2 regions of the Mesorhizobium sp. CC13 genome follow, and region 2 is predicted to be linked to the other one. Evidence: riboswitches for the same ligand, from Rfam matches in the RefSeq annotation. Region 2 holds a riboswitch; the other holds the start of a gene.

Region 1 (7,461 bases), on a different contig from region 2:
CAGCGACACGGTGACGACGTCGGCGCCCGACGCCCTGATCGCCTCGGCCATGATCGCGGGCGAGGGATAGAGCGCGGTGCCGAGAAGCAGGCGGGACGAGAATTGTTGGCCGTAGAGGTCGAGCATGGGTCAACTCCTCGGGGTCGATTGCGAGGTGGAGGCTGGGATACCCCCACCCCTAACCCCTCCCCACAAGGGGGAGGGGGACTTTGGCGGCGTCCGACCTGCTGGAAGAAGAGCGCATGCCGTGAGTGGCGCCTGCCGAAAAGTGCGGCCAGGGCGACCAGCGTCCCCCTCTCCCTCGTGGGGAGGGGTTAGGGGTGGGGGTACCTTCAGCACGACCTCACCCTCCCTTCATCGGCGCCAGGATCTCGACCCGGTCGCCCTCGGCCAACGCACAGCCGTCGCGTTCCTTGGCAGGCACGACCTCGCCGTTGAGGGCGGTCGCGAGCCAGCCGCCTTCGAAGTCGAGTTCGTCGAGCAGCGCCGCCAGCGTGCCGGCCGCGACCTCGTGGCTCTCGCCGTTAACGGTGAGCTTCATGGGCGAGCTCCTTTTCTTGGCCCAGGATCATGTCGGCCGCCTGCCGCGCCATGGCGGGGGCGAGCAGGAAGCCGTGGCGGTAGAGGCCGTTGATGCGGATGGTGTTCCCGTCGCGCTCGACGCGCGGCAGGTTGTCGGCAAAGGCTGGCCGCACGCCGACGCCCGTTTCGACCAGCTCGGCCTCGCCGAAGGCCGGGTGCAGGGCGTAGGCGGCGTTGAGCAGTTCCATCAGCGAGCGCGCGGTGATCGGCCCCGCGTCGTCGCTCTCGATCATGGTCGCGCCGACCATGAACAGGTGGTCCGAGCGCGGCACGACATAGACCGGAATGCGCGGGTGGAGCAGCCGCACCGGCCGGGCCAGCGACACGTCACGGCTTTTGAGGATCAGCATCTCGCCGCGCACGCCGCGCAGGCCGGGCCGCGTGTCGGCCATGCCGGTGCAGTCGGCCTCGACCTCGGCCCTGCCTGGAGCCTGCACGGCGCCGTAGCCGAACTCGAAACGCACGCCCATCTCGACCAGCTTTTCCTGCAGCCCGAGCATTGCCTTGCGCGGATCGAGATGCGCTTCCTCGGCGAAGAACAACGCGCGCCCGAAACGCCCCTCGAGGTCTGGTTCGAGTGCGGCGATGGCCTCGGCGTCCACAGTGCGGAAGCCTGAAGTGCGGCGGCCGAAGCGGTCGAGTTCGCCGGCGTCGCGGGCAGGCGCCACGACCAGCGTGCCGTTGCGCAGCACATGGCCGGGCAGGGCAGCCTCCCACCAGCCGGCGGCATCCCGGCCGAGCGAAAGTACCGCCTCTTCGGCGCTCTCCCGCTCGCACCATGGCGCCAGCATGCCGCCGGCCTGCCACGAGGCATTGCCGGCGATCTGCCGTCTGGTGTCGACCACGGTCACGCTGGCGCCGCGCGTCGCCAGCTCAAACGCAAGCGTCAACCCGGCGACGCCCGCGCCGCGGACCAGCACCTTCATGGCTGGCTCACTCCGCCGGTTCGGCGTTTTCGACCGGCATGTAGAGGTCGCCGCCGTCGCGGTACTTCGCCGCCATCGCCGCCAGCCCCTCTTTCTGCGCCTCGGCGCGGATGTCGTGGGAGATCCGCATCGAGCAGAATTTCGGGCCGCACATCGAGCAGAAATGCGCCACCTTGTGCGCCTCCTTGGGCAAGGTCTCGTCGTGGAAGGAGCGCGCCGTCTCGGGGTCGAGCGACAGGTTGAACTGGTCCTCCCAGCGGAACTCGAAGCGCGCCCGCGACAGGGCGTCGTCCCTGACCTTCGCGGCCGGATGGCCCTTGGCGAGATCGGCGGCATGCGCCGCGATCTTGTAGGTGATGACGCCTGTCTTGACGTCGTTGCGGTCGGGCAGGCCGAGATGCTCCTTTGGCGTGACGTAGCAGAGCATGGCCGTGCCGAACCAGCCGATCATGGCAGCACCGATGCCAGAGGTAATGTGGTCGTAGCCCGGCGCTATGTCGGTGGTGAGCGGCCCGAGCGTGTAGAACGGCGCCTCGCCGCACACCTCTAACTGCTTGTCCATGTTCTCCTTGATCTTGTGCATCGGCACGTGGCCGGGGCCCTCGATCATCACCTGGCAGTCCTTGGCCCAGGCGATCTGGGTCAACTCGCCCAGCGTCTCCAATTCGGCGAACTGGGCCGCGTCGTTGGCATCCGCGATCGAGCCGGGGCGCAGGCCGTCACCGAGCGAAAACGCCACGTCATAGGTCCGGCAGATGTCGCAGATCTCCTCGAAATGCTCGTATAGGAAGCTCTCCTTGTGGTGGTGCAGGCACCACTTGGCCATGATCGAGCCGCCCCGCGAAACGATGCCGGTGACGCGGTCGACCGTCAGGTGGATGTAGGCGAGCCGCACGCCGGCATGGATGGTGAAGTAGTCGACGCCCTGTTCGGCCTGCTCGATGAGCGTGTCGCGGAACACTTCCCAGGTCAGGTTCTCGGCGATGCCGCCGACCTTTTCGAGCGCCTGGTAGAGCGGCACCGTGCCGATCGGCACCGGCGCGTTGCGGACGATCCAGTCGCGGATGTTGTGGATGTTGCGCCCCGTGGATAGGTCCATCACCGTGTCGCCGCCCCAGCGCGTCGCCCACACCATCTTCTCGACCTCCTCGGCCATCGACGAGGTGACGGCCGAGTTGCCGATATTGGCGTTGATCTTCACCAGGAAGTTGCGGCCGATGATCATCGGCTCGCTCTCGGGATGGTTGATGTTTGAGGGGATGATGGCGCGGCCGCGGGCGACCTCGTCGCGGACGAATTCGGGCGTCACGAAATCGGGGATGACGGCGCCGAAGCTTTCGCCATCGCGCTGGAGCTTGGCCCTGATCTGCTCGCGGCCGAGGTTCTCGCGGATGGCGACGAACTCCATCTCGGGCGTGACGATGCCGGCGCGGGCATAGGCGAGCTGGGTGACGGCGCGGCCGCCGGTGGCGCGCAGCGGTGCGTTGCGGACCGGGAATTCCGGCGTCAGGCGCTCGGCCGAAACGAAGCCGTTGTCCTCGTCCTTGACCGCGCGGCCCTCGTAGCGCTCGACATCGCCGCGGGCGAGGATCCAGTCCTCGCGCAGCCGCGGCAGCCCGCGCTCGATGTCGGTCTTCACCGACGTGTCGGTGTAAGGGCCGGACGAATCGTAGACGGTGACCGGCGGCTCGCCGGCGCTCGGACGGACCGAGATCTCGCGCATCGGCACGCGGATGTCGGGATGGATCTTGCCCGGTTTGTAGACCTTCCTCGATGCGGGAAGTTCGCCAACGGTGACGGTCGGGGTGTGGGCATTCATGAGTTGAGCCTCCTGGTTGGAGACCCAGTCCATGCGATGAGATGGAGGAGAGGTTTAGCCTGGGGACCCCGGGCATGGATGAGCCCGATTGCCTGAGCCGGAGAACCGGCTTGCTGCGCCTCGCACCGTCCCTACGCCAGTATGAACTGGATCAGGTTCAACGGGTCACTGCGCTGCGCGAAGCCAGCAGAATCTCAGCCCCTTGTCGGGACCCCCCTGGTGAGCCTTAAGCATGGAGGCGGAACGTAGGTGCTGTCAACGGCCTTTCGCAGAGGGCGAGAGAATGCCAAAGTCGCCGATGTCGGGACCCCATTGCGGTTCCGATGATGATCGGATAATAGGTCAGCATCGCTGACATAAATTGTCTGGTGCGTGCGGTGTCCGGGGAGGACGTGCGGCCCGCAGGAGACAGGAGGAACATCCGTGACGGACAATCCCTCGCCGCTCAAGTTCCACGTGCCCGAGCCCGAAGTGCGGCCGGGCGGAACGCCCGATTTCTCCAACGTGCCGATCCCCAAGGCGGGTTCGGTCGACCGGCCGCCGGTCGACGTCGACCCCAGGACGATCCGCGATCTCGCCTATTCGATCATCCGGGTGCTCAACCGCGAGGGCGACGCCGTCGGGCCCTGGGCCGGCACGCTGACCGACGAGGAACAGCTCGAAGGCCTGCGCCACATGATGACGCTGCGCACCTTCGATGCGCGCATGCAGATGGCTCAGCGCCAGGGCAAGACCTCGTTCTACATGCAGCACATGGGCGAGGAGGCGGTGAGCTGCGCCTTCCGCAAGGCGCTCGTCCAGGGCGACATGAATTTCCCGACCTATCGCCAGGCCGGCCTGCTGATCGCGGGCGGCTACCCGATGGTCGACATGATGAACCAGATCTATTCCAACGAAAAGGATCCGCTGAAGGGCCGCCAGCTGCCGATCATGTATTCGGCTAAGGATCACGGCTTCTTCTCGATCTCCGGCAACCTGACGACCCAGTACATCCAGGCTGTGGGCTGGGCGATGGCGTCGGCGATCAAGGGCGACAGCAAGATCGCCGTCGGCTGGGTCGGCGACGGCGCCACCGCCGAGAGCGATTTCCATGCCGCGCTCGTCTTCGCCTCGACCTACAAGGCGCCCGTCGTGCTCAACATCGTCAACAACCAGTGGGCGATCTCGACCTTCCAGGGCATCGCCCGCGGCGGTTCCGGCACGTTTGCCGCGCGCGGCCTCGGCTTCGGCATCCCGGCGCTGCGCGTCGACGGCAACGACTACCTCGCCGTGCACGCGGTGGCGAAGTGGGCGACCGAGCGCGCCCGCAGCAACCTCGGCCCGACGCTGGTCGAATACGTCACCTACCGCGTCGGCGCGCACTCGACCTCGGACGATCCCTCCGCCTACCGGCCGAAGACCGAGTCGGATGCCTGGCCGCTTGGCGACCCTGTCATCCGGCTGAAGAACCATCTGATCCGGCGCGGCCTGTGGTCGGACGACCGCCACAAGCAGACCGAGGCGGAAATCCTCGAAGCGGTCATCGCCGCGCAGAAGGAAGCCGAGAGCCACGGCACCCTGCATGCCGGCGGCAAGCCGTCGACGCGCGACATGTTCGAGGGCGTCTATGCCGAGATGCCGCCGCATCTCCGTCGCCAGCGCCAGAAGGCGGGAGTGTAGCCGATGCCGCGCATGACTATGATCGAGGCCATCCGCAGCGCCATGGACGTCTCCATGGGCCGCGACGACAACGTCGTCGTGTTCGGCGAGGACGTCGGCTATTTCGGCGGCGTCTTCCGCTGCACGCAAGGGCTCCAGCAGAAATACGGCCGCTCGCGCTGTTTCGACGCGCCGATCAGCGAGCTTGGCATCGTCGGCGCCGCCGTCGGCATGGCCGCTTATGGCTTGAAGCCATGTATCGAAATCCAGTTCGCCGACTACGTCTATCCAGCATATGACCAGATCGTTTCGGAAGCGGCACGGTTGCGTTACCGCTCCAATGGCGAATTCACCTGCCCGATCGTCATCCGCATGCCGACAGGCGGCGGCATCTTCGGCGGCCAGACCCACAGCCAGAGCCCCGAGGCGCTGTTCACCCACGTCTCCGGCCTCAAGGTCGTCGTTCCGTCCAATCCGCTCGACGCCAAGGGCCTGCTGATCGCCTCCATCGAAGACCCGGATCCGGTGATCTTTCTGGAGCCGAAACGATTATACAACGGCCCCTTCGACGGCCATCACGACCGGCCTGTCACGGCATGGTCGAAGCATGAGCTGGGGGAGGTGCCGGAGGGCCACTTCACCGTGCCGCTGGGCAAGGCGGATATCCGCCGTTCCGGTTCCGCCGTCACCGTGCTCGCCTATGGCACCATGGTCTATGTCGCCCAGGCGGCGGCCGAGGAGACGGGCATCGACGCCGAGGTCATCGACCTCAGGACGCTGTTGCCGCTCGATCTCGAAACCATCGTCGCCTCGGTCAGGAAGACCCGCCGCTGCGTGGTGGTGCACGAGGCGACGCTGACCTCGGGCTTCGGTGCCGAGCTCGTGTCGCTGGTACAGGAAAACTGCTTCTACCACCTCGAAGCGCCCGTCGCCCGCGTCACCGGCTGGGACACGCCCTATCCGCACGCGCAGGAGTGGGACTACTTCCCCGGACCCAAGCGCGTCGGCGAAGCTTTGATCGAAACGATGGAGGCCTGAGCATGGGCGAGCATGTCATCAAGCTTCCCGACGTCGGCGAGGGCGTGGCCGAGGCCGAGCTCGTCGAATGGCACGTCAAGATCGGCGACCTCGTGCGCGAGGACGCCGTGCTTGCCGCCGTCATGACCGACAAGGCGACGGTCGAGATTCCGTCGCCCGTCGATGGCGAAATCCTCTGGCTCGGCGCCGAGATCGGCGACACGGTCGCCGTCGGCTCGCCCATCGTCAGGATAAAGGTTGCGGGCGAGGGCGGTGCGGCGGAAGGAGCATCGGCGGAAGAAAAAGCCGCTGCTCCGGTTGCGCAGTCGACCCCCACCCCTGGCCCCTCCCCACAAGGGGGAGGGGGAAAGCCGGCCGCTTCGAAGAACGACACACCCAAGCCCGAATCAGCAGTCGCAAAAGCGCAAACCGGATCCCCCTCCCCCTTGTGGGGAGGGGCTAGGCTTGGGGGCAATGCCGCATCACGCGCCACGACCGTCGGCCTGCCCCGGCCGGAGGGCGAGCGGCCGCTTGCGTCTCCCGCCGTCAGGCTGCGCGCCAAGGAGGCCGGTATCGACCTGCGCCAGGTGCCGGGGACCGGCCCCGCAGGTCGTATCACCCATGAGGACCTCGACGGATTTGCCGCGCGCGGCGCGGCCGTCCCGGCAGCCGGGCTGCAGGCAAAGACCGGCGTCGAGCAAATCAAGGTCGTCGGCCTGCGCCGCCGCATCGCCGAGAAGATGGCGCTGGCCAAGTCGCGCATTCCGCACATCACCTATGTCGAGGAGGTCGACGTCACCGCGCTCGAGGAACTGCGCGCCAGGCTCAACGCCGCGAAAAGACCCGACCGGGCCAAGCTGACCATCCTGCCGTTCCTGATGCGGGCGCTGGTCAGGGCCGTCGGCGAGCAGCCGCAGCTCAACGCGATCTATGACGACGATGCGGGCGTGATCCACCGCCATGCGGGCGTGCATATCGGCATGGCCGCGCAGACGCCCGGTGGGCTCGTGGTGCCCGTCGTCAAGCATGCCGAGGCGCGCGACCTCTGGGATTGCGCCGCCGAGGTGAACCGTCTGGCGGACGCCGCCAAGGCCGGCACCGCGACACGCGAGGAGCTGACCGGCTCGACCATCACCATCACCTCGCTGGGCGCCATGGGCGGCATCGCCACCACGCCCGTCATCAACTATCCGGAAGTGGCGATCGTCGGCGTCAACAAGATCATGGTCCGGCCGATGTGGGACGGCACACAGTTCGTGCCGCGCAAGATGATGAACCTGTCGTCCAGCTTCGACCATCGCGTCATCGACGGCTGGGACGCGGCGGTCTTCGTGCAGCGGCTCAAGGCGCTGCTCGAGGCGCCGGCGATGATCTTCGTGGAGGGGTGAGCCGATGAAGGAAATCTCCTGCAAGCTGCTCGTCATCGGTGCTGGCCCCGGCGGCTACATCTGCGCCATCCGCGCCGGCCAGCTCGGCATC
Region 2 (7,461 bases):
GTTGTTGTTGATGCTCACGCCGTCGAACCGGATGGCGATGTTGCCCGGACCGGTCGCGGTGACGGCGGCGGCCGTGTTGTCGATGATGAAGCCCTGCGGCACCGCAAAGGATATGCCGAGCTTGGGATGGAGGAAGTTGGTGCCGCGCACATAGCCTTCTTCCGGCGTATCGCCGAACAGCAGTCCGTCGATGCCGGCCAGAAAGGAGTCGCGGTCGCGCCGGCCGATGCCCGGCGCCCCGAACTGGCGCGCGTGGCGCTGGGCGAGATCGATGCGCTGCGGCGCATTGGGGTGGCTGGCAAGGAAGTCGAGGCTGGCGTCGGTGGCGCCGCTGACGGAGCGGAAGTCGCTGTAGGACGCCATCGACTGCAGGAAGCGGCCTGCGGCGAACGGATCGTAGCCGGCCTGCCCGCTCGTCTTGATGCCGATGCCGTCGGCCTCCAGTTCCTGGTTGCGCGAGAACTGGGCGAGCCGGAGCTTGCCGCGGATGAGTGCCGCCTTGGCCGTCGGGCTTTCGCCGAGCACGTCCGTCACGACCTTCGTCGCCAGCACTTCCTCGGCTTCCTTCTGCTGCCGCTGGACGCCGTGATTGGCGGTGACGTGGCCCATCTCGTGCGAGATCACGGCGGCGAGCTCGGCCGAATCGTTGGCGAGCGCCAGCAGGCCGCGGGTCACGTAGAGATAGCCGCCCGGCAGCGCGAAGGCGTTGACGTTGGGCGAGTTGAGGATGGTGATGCGGTAGGTCTGGTTCGGGTTGGCCGAAGCCGTGGTCAGGCTGCCGACCACCTTGGCCACCATGCGCTCCAGCTTCGGATCGGAATACTCGCCGCCATAGGTGGCGAGGATGCGCGGATGCTGGGCCTTGGCGATCTCGGCGAACTTGTCGTTGCGCGAGACGTTGTCGACCGTCACGGGGTTGTTCGAAGGCTGGAAGCCTGACTCGCGGACGTCGGCCGGATTGAGCACCTGGCACCCGGCGACGAGCGCCGTCAGCGCGACCGCGAGGGCAAGTCGCGAGCGGCGTGACATGGGCTTCTCGGTGAGGCCGTGGCGGCGGATAGGCAGGGCAGCTTCCTTTCGGTGGTCTGGGCAGCGGCGAAGCATTACCCGACGGTATCGCGTGGACCTAGCCATACTCACTATGCCGAGACAATAAGGCACGCTTGGTCATTGTGGCGATTTGACCGTAAATTATGTCCGCTTCCGGGCAAATTCCCGTGATCGGCTCAGTCACGTTCGGCACCGATATAGCGACGGAACGCCTCCGGTCCAGAATTGTTGAAGAAATCAACGGCTTTGCCGCTCGCCGCGACCATGCCTGCTTCGACGAAAACCATGTTTTTGGCCAGTTTTCGCGCGTCTTCGGGTTGGTGTGTCACAAAAAGCACGGTCATCGGCCGTTCTGCATGCACGCCCGCGAGCAGGTCCAGCATCTCGTCGCGCAGCGCTGGTCCAAGCGAGGCGAACGGTTCATCCAGGAGCAGAACCGGCCGGTCGCGCACAAGGACGCGGGCCAGCGCGACACGCTGGCGTTCGCCGCCGGACAGTTCCCGCGGCAGCCGATTCGTCATGCCGGCGAGGCCGACGCGCGTCAGCGCCTCCTGCACGTCTTCGCGGTCTGAAGCCGTGAGTTTGAGGGCGGGAGAGCGCCCCAGCCCGACATTGCTGGCGACGTCGAGATGGGCGAAGAGGTTGTTCTCCTGGAACACCATCGAGACCGGGCGCCCGGAAGGCGGCGCTGCGGTCACGTCTGCTCCGCCGATCAGCACCCGTCCTTCTCGCGGCTCCTCGAAGCCGGCCACCAGATTGAGCAGCGTCGACTTGCCGGCGCCGCTCGGTCCCATGATCGCGGTGATCTCGCCGGGAGCGAAGTCCACGTCGAAACGCACCATGGTTTCCGCATAGCTGAACAGCACCCGGTCGAGCCGCACCGCTTCGCCCCTTGCCGTCATCGCGAAGTCTCCTTGCCGAGCCGGTCGGCGAGCATCATCAGTGCCAGGCACAGCAGCCCGAGCATCAGCGCCAGCCCGGCAGCGTCGGCCGTGCGGTAGCTGCCCATGCGGGCGAGCAGAAGATAGGGCAGGGTCTGCACCGCGTCGCTGCCGAACAGCGCGATCACGCCGAGGTCGCCCAGCGAAAGTGCTGCGGCGAAGGCGAAGGCGGTGGCGAGCGGCCGCCGCAGCACCGGCCAGTCGATCAGGCGCAGGCGGCTCCAGCCGGCGATGCCCAGTTGCGCGCGCAGCCTTTCGTGGCGCTCGGCGGCGGCATCGTGAGCCGGGCGGATGGCACGCACGGCGAACGGCATCGCCATCACCGCATTGACGGTCACGACCATGACCGGCGCGAGCGCGAAGACGTCGACGCCCTGCCGCACCAGCACGAACCATCCGGCGCCGACGACGACCGGCGGCACCACCAGAACGAGGCCGGCGCCGGTATCGGTCATCTTCTCGAGCAACGGTCGCTTGTTGCCCGCTCGGGCGGCGGCAAGCGCGTGCCGCGCCATGACGAGGGCGAGGGAAAGCGCGCAGGCCAGCGCCGCCGAAAGCGAGGCGAAAACGAGGCTCGTCAGCGCGGCACCTTGGACAGAGGCTTCGGTGGCAAGGCGGCCGAGGTCGGCTTCCAGCCCGGATGCGACGGTGGCCAGCATCGGCCCGCCGACGAAAACCAGTGCAGCGAGGATGACGGCGGCGTTCATGATCCTCTCGCCGATACGGGCGTCGATATAGCTGCGCCGCGCCACCGAGAGGTTGGCGTCGCCCGTCGTGTTGGCCCCGAGCTTCGTCAGCAGGGCCACCGCCGCCGCCGTCAGCACGATCTGCAGCAGCGTCAGCGCCACCGCCCGCGCGGGGTCGAAGTCGAAGCGCAGCGCCTGGTAGATCGCGACCTCGAGGGTGGTTGCGGCGGGGCCGCCGCCGAGCGTGAGTACGATGGTGAAGGAGGTGATGCAGAGCATGAACACCAGCCCGGCGGTGCCGGGCAGGGCCGTGCGCATCGCCGGCCATTCGATCAGCCGAAAGCTCGCGCGCGCGCCCATGCCGAGCTGGCTCGCCAGCCGCAATTGGTCGGCGGGAACGGTCTGCAACGATTCGAGCAGCAGCCGCGTCGCGAGAGGCAGGTTGAAGAAGACATGCGCGACGAGGATGCCGGAAAGCCCGTAGATGCCCGGCCAGGTGCCTCCGCCCAGCGCACCGAGGGGGGCGGCGAAATAGCCGGCGCGGCCATAGAGCGTCAGAATGCCGAGGGCCGCGACGATCGCCGGCAACGCCAGCGGCACGCCGAACAGGCGCAGGATCAGCCCGCGGCCGGGAAACTCCGGATGTCGTGCAAGCGCGCGGGCGACAAGGATCGCCGGGCCGACCGAAAGCAGCATCGACAGCAGTGCCTGCCACAGCGTGAAGCGGGCGATACGAAAGAGATAGGAATCGAAGGCTGCATAGGCGCCTTCGGGGTTGCGCCAGGCTTCGACGCCGAGGCCTGCGAAGGCACCGCCGATCAGCAGGCCGATGGCCGCCAGCGCGAGGATGCCTGCGGCGATGCGGGGGTCGCGATGGCTTATCTGCATGATGGGCCGGACTTTGCAGGGTGCGGACTGTAAGGCCGACTAACATTGCGCCCTGTCGCGCCCCCCTCTGGCCTGCCGGCCATCTCCCCCACAAGGGGGGAGATCAGCTGCTTCAGCCTCCCTCTGCTTCCAGCAGCGCCAAAGATTGGCGCAGGCCATGCCACAGCCAATCTCCCCCCTTGTGGGGGAGATGGCCGGCAGGCCAGAGGGGGGTGTTGAAGCGCGGCCACGTTCCAGCCTTACGAGCTTACCTGCTCATCACGCCGAGCCACTCGTCGACCCAGGCCTTGCGGTTGGCGGCGACCTCGTCGGCGCTGAAGAGCAGCGTCTTGGACGGCTTCACCAGCTTGTCGAAGGCGGGGTTGAGCGGCTTGTCGGTCTTGCCGGCCGGCAGCATCCAGTTGGTCTCAGGCACCACGTCCTGGAAGCCCGGGCCGGTCATGAAGGCCATGAACTTCTCCGACAGCGGGTTCTTGGCGCCCGTGGTGGTTATGCCGGCGACCTCGATCTGGAGATAGTGGCCTTCCTCGAAGGATGCGGCCTGGTAGCGCTCGGTGTTCTCGGCGACGATGTGGTAGGCGGGCGAGGTCGTGTAGGACAGCACCATCGGCGCCTCGCCCTTGGTGAACAGGCCATAGGCCTCGCTCCAGCCCGGGGTGACGGTCAGCACGCGGCCCTTGAGCTTGGCCCAGGCCTCGGGCGCCTTGTCGCCATAGACCGACTTGACCCAGAGCAGCAGGCCGAGGCCCGGCGTCGAGGTGCGCGGATCCTGGATGGCGATCTTCTCCTCGGGGTTGCCCTCGACCAGGTCCTTCAGGCTCTTGGGCGGGGTCTTCAGCTTCTCGGTATCATAGACGACGGCGAAGTAGCCGTAGTCGTAGGGCACGAAGGTGTCGTCCTTCCAGTCGCCGGGGACCTTGATGTCGTTGCCCGCCGCGGCGTGCGGCACGAACAGGCCGGTCGCCTTGGCCTCGGCGGTCAGGTTGGTGTCGAGGCCGAGCACGATGTCGGCCTTGGTCGAGGCCCCCTCGAGCTTGACGCGGTTGAGCAGCGCCACGCCGTCGGCCACCGAGACGAAATCGACCGCGCAGGCGCATTCGGCCTCGAAAGCCTTCTTCACCTGCGGGCCGGGGCCCCATTCTGAGGTGAAGCTCTCATAGGTGTAGATGGTGAGCTTGCCTTCGGCCGAAGCCGGGAAGGCAGCGGCGGCAAGCGCCAGGGCGGATGTCAGCGACAGGATCAGCGAGCGCATCGGCGCCTCCTTCATTAGGGTTGAAAGGGAATTTGAAGCGCCGGGGCGTCCGAAGCATCTAATCCCTCCGCCGGTACAAACCGGATCAGGTTCGGCGGGTTGGCCGGAATTCTCCCAGCCTCTCAGCCGGCCCGCTTGCGCGCGACAGGCACCCCGTTAGAGCGATCCAAGAAATAGAGCCGGCGAAGGGGCGGTGCAAGCGCAAGTTTCAGGCACGCGCGGCGGCCTTCCGTTTCGGCTGCCGGGCTGGTAATGGCCACGGCATGAGCCGGTTCACCATCCTCCTCGGCGGCGAGATATTCCGCACGCCGCGCCTCGACAGCCAGGTCGCGGGCAGCCGCGTGATCGCGGCCGATTCCGGCATCCGCCACGCGGCCATGCTCGACCTGGTCCCGGAACTCTGGCTGGGCGACTTCGATTCCGTGCCGGCCGATCTCGATGCCCGCCTGGCCGGCCTGCCGCGCGAGACCTTTCCCGCCGACAAGGACAAGACCGACGGCGAGTTGGCCATCGCCGCGGCTCTTGATCGTGGCGCCACCTCGCTGGTTCTCGCCGGCGCCTTTGGCGGCCCGCGCGCCGACCATGCCTTCCTGCATCTGGCGCTGGCGCTCAGGCTTGCGGAAGCCGGTACCGAGGTGCTGCTCACCAGCGGCCGCCAGGAGGGTGTGCCTTTGCTCCCTGGTGCTGCCGACTTCGACTATGACGCGGGCACGTTGTTTTCCGTGCTCGCCTTCTCCGCGCTCTCCGGCCTCTCCGAAGAGGGCGCCAAATGGCCGCTCGACAAGGTCGAGGTGCCGTTCGGTTCCTCGCTGACCTTGTCGAACGAAGTTCGCGGGCGGCTCAGCATATCGCTGGCCGACGGCCGCGCCTTGCTTCTCGCACATCCCTTTCCCGCCTCGGAATTCTGAAAAATGGCGCCACCGCTCCTCAATCTCGACGGCATCCGCCTGACCTTCGGCGGCGTGCCGCTGCTCGACGGGGCGGCGCTCTCCGCCTCGGCCGGCGACAAGATCGCGCTCGTCGGCCGCAACGGTTCGGGCAAGTCGACGCTGCTCAAGATCGCCGCCGGCCTGGTCGAGCCGACCGACGGCGAGGTGTTCCGCCAGCCTTCGGCGACCATCCGCTACCTGCCGCAGGCGCCCGACATGGACGGTTTTGCCAGCGTGCGCGCCTATGTCGAGGCGGGCTTGGGACCGGCCGACGATCCGCATCGCGCCACCTACCTGCTCGATCATCTCGGGCTCACCGGCGAGGAGCGCCCCGGCGACCTTTCCGGCGGCGAGGCGCGCCGCGCAGCACTCGCCCGCGTCATGGCGCCGGAGCCGGACATCGTGCTGCTCGACGAGCCGACCAACCATCTCGACCTCTCGGTCATCGAATGGCTGGAGGAAGAACTCATCCGCACCTCTTCGGCGCTGATCCTGATCTCGCACGACCGCCGCTTCCTCGAACGCGTCAGCCGCAACACGGTCTGGCTCGATCGCGGCCAGACGCGCCGGCTCGACCGCGGCTTCGCCCATTTCGAGGAATGGCGCGACCAGATCCTCGAGGAGGAGGAGCGCGAGCAGCACAAGCTCGGCCGCCAGATCGTGCGCGAGGAGCACTGGCTGCGCTACGGGGTGACCGCCCGGCGCAAGCGCAACATGCGCCGGCTCGGCGAATTGCAGTCGATGCGGCAGCGCTTCCGCAGCCATCGCGGCGCCGAAGGCGTGGCGACCATGGTGGCGAGTGACGCCGCCGAATCCGGCAAGCTGGTCATCGAAGCCAAGAACATCGAGAAGAGCTTCGGCGAGCTGAACGTCGTCAAGGGGTTCTCGACCCGCATCCAGCGCGGCGACCGCGTCGGTCTCGTAGGGCCGAACGGCGCCGGCAAGACGACTCTGCTCAGGATGCTGACCGGGGAGATGGAGCCCGATGTCGGCAACGTCCGGCTCGGCGTCAACCTCGAGATCGCGACCCTCGACCAGAAGCGCGAGGCGGTCGACCCGAACGAGACGCTCACGAGCTACCTCACCGACGGGCGCGGCGAGAACCTCGTCATCAACGGCGAGCAGCGCCACGTCGTCTCCTACATGAAGGACTTCCTGTTCAAGCCCGAGCAGGCGCGCACGCCGGTGCGCGAGCTTTCCGGCGGCGAGCGCGCCCGGCTGATCCTGGCACGCGTCCTGGCGCGTCCGGCCAATCTTTTGGTGCTCGACGAACCGACCAACGACCTCGACATGGAGACGCTGGAACTGCTGCAGGAACTGGTCGCGGGTTTCGCCGGCACCGTCATCCTGGTCAGCCACGACCGCGATTTCCTCGACCGCACGGTCACCAGCATCATCGCGCCAGACGGCGACGGCAAATGGGTCGAATATGCCGGCGGCTATTCCGACATGCTGGCGCAGCGCGGCGTGGCTAGGCTCGAGGACCGCAAGGCGCGCAAGCCGAATGCCGAGCCGTCGGGCGGCTCCCGGCCGGCGGCGGACGCCCCCAAGGCAGCGGCCAGGAAGCTTTCCTTCAAGCAGAAGTTCGCGCTCGACAATTTGCCCAAGAAGATCGACGCGGTGACGGCATCGATCTCGCGGCTGGAGAACCAGATCGCCGATCCGGCCTTCTACGAACGCGACCCGAACGGCTTCCAGAAAACCATCGCCGCCCT

Evidence for each region. Region 2 has a riboswitch for thiamine pyrophosphate ahead of thiB (thiamine ABC transporter substrate binding subunit). Riboswitches for the same ligand answer to the same signal wherever they lie in the genome.
Region 1: linked by a shared signal. The riboswitch ahead of thiC (phosphomethylpyrimidine synthase ThiC) and the one ahead of thiB (thiamine ABC transporter substrate binding subunit) in region 2 are both predicted to bind thiamine pyrophosphate.

Annotation. Positions count from the first base shown of each region.
Region 1 covers NZ_JARDJI010000011.1:2,285-9,745, forward strand. Annotated here, with positions in the region: gene PV773_RS15535 (thiazole synthase) at 1-126, opposite strand, end outside; gene thiS (sulfur carrier protein ThiS) at 344-541, opposite strand; gene thiO (glycine oxidase ThiO) at 525-1,508, opposite strand; gene thiC (phosphomethylpyrimidine synthase ThiC) at 1,516-3,327, opposite strand; TPP riboswitch at 3,438-3,555, opposite strand; gene PV773_RS15555 (3-methyl-2-oxobutanoate dehydrogenase (2-methylpropanoyl-transferring) subunit alpha) at 3,751-4,986, shown strand; gene PV773_RS15560 (alpha-ketoacid dehydrogenase subunit beta) at 4,990-6,003, shown strand; gene PV773_RS15565 (dihydrolipoamide acetyltransferase family protein) at 6,006-7,370, shown strand; gene lpdA (dihydrolipoyl dehydrogenase) at 7,375-7,461, shown strand, end outside.
Region 2 covers NZ_JARDJI010000006.1:141,799-149,259, forward strand. Annotated here, with positions in the region: gene PV773_RS11255 (M48 family metalloprotease) at 1-1,029, opposite strand, end outside; gene thiQ (thiamine ABC transporter ATP-binding protein) at 1,227-1,952, opposite strand; gene thiP (thiamine/thiamine pyrophosphate ABC transporter permease) at 1,949-3,565, opposite strand; gene thiB (thiamine ABC transporter substrate binding subunit) at 3,813-4,817, opposite strand; TPP riboswitch at 4,863-4,983, opposite strand; gene PV773_RS11275 (thiamine diphosphokinase) at 5,081-5,725, shown strand; gene PV773_RS11280 (ABC-F family ATP-binding cassette domain-containing protein) at 5,729-7,461, shown strand, end outside.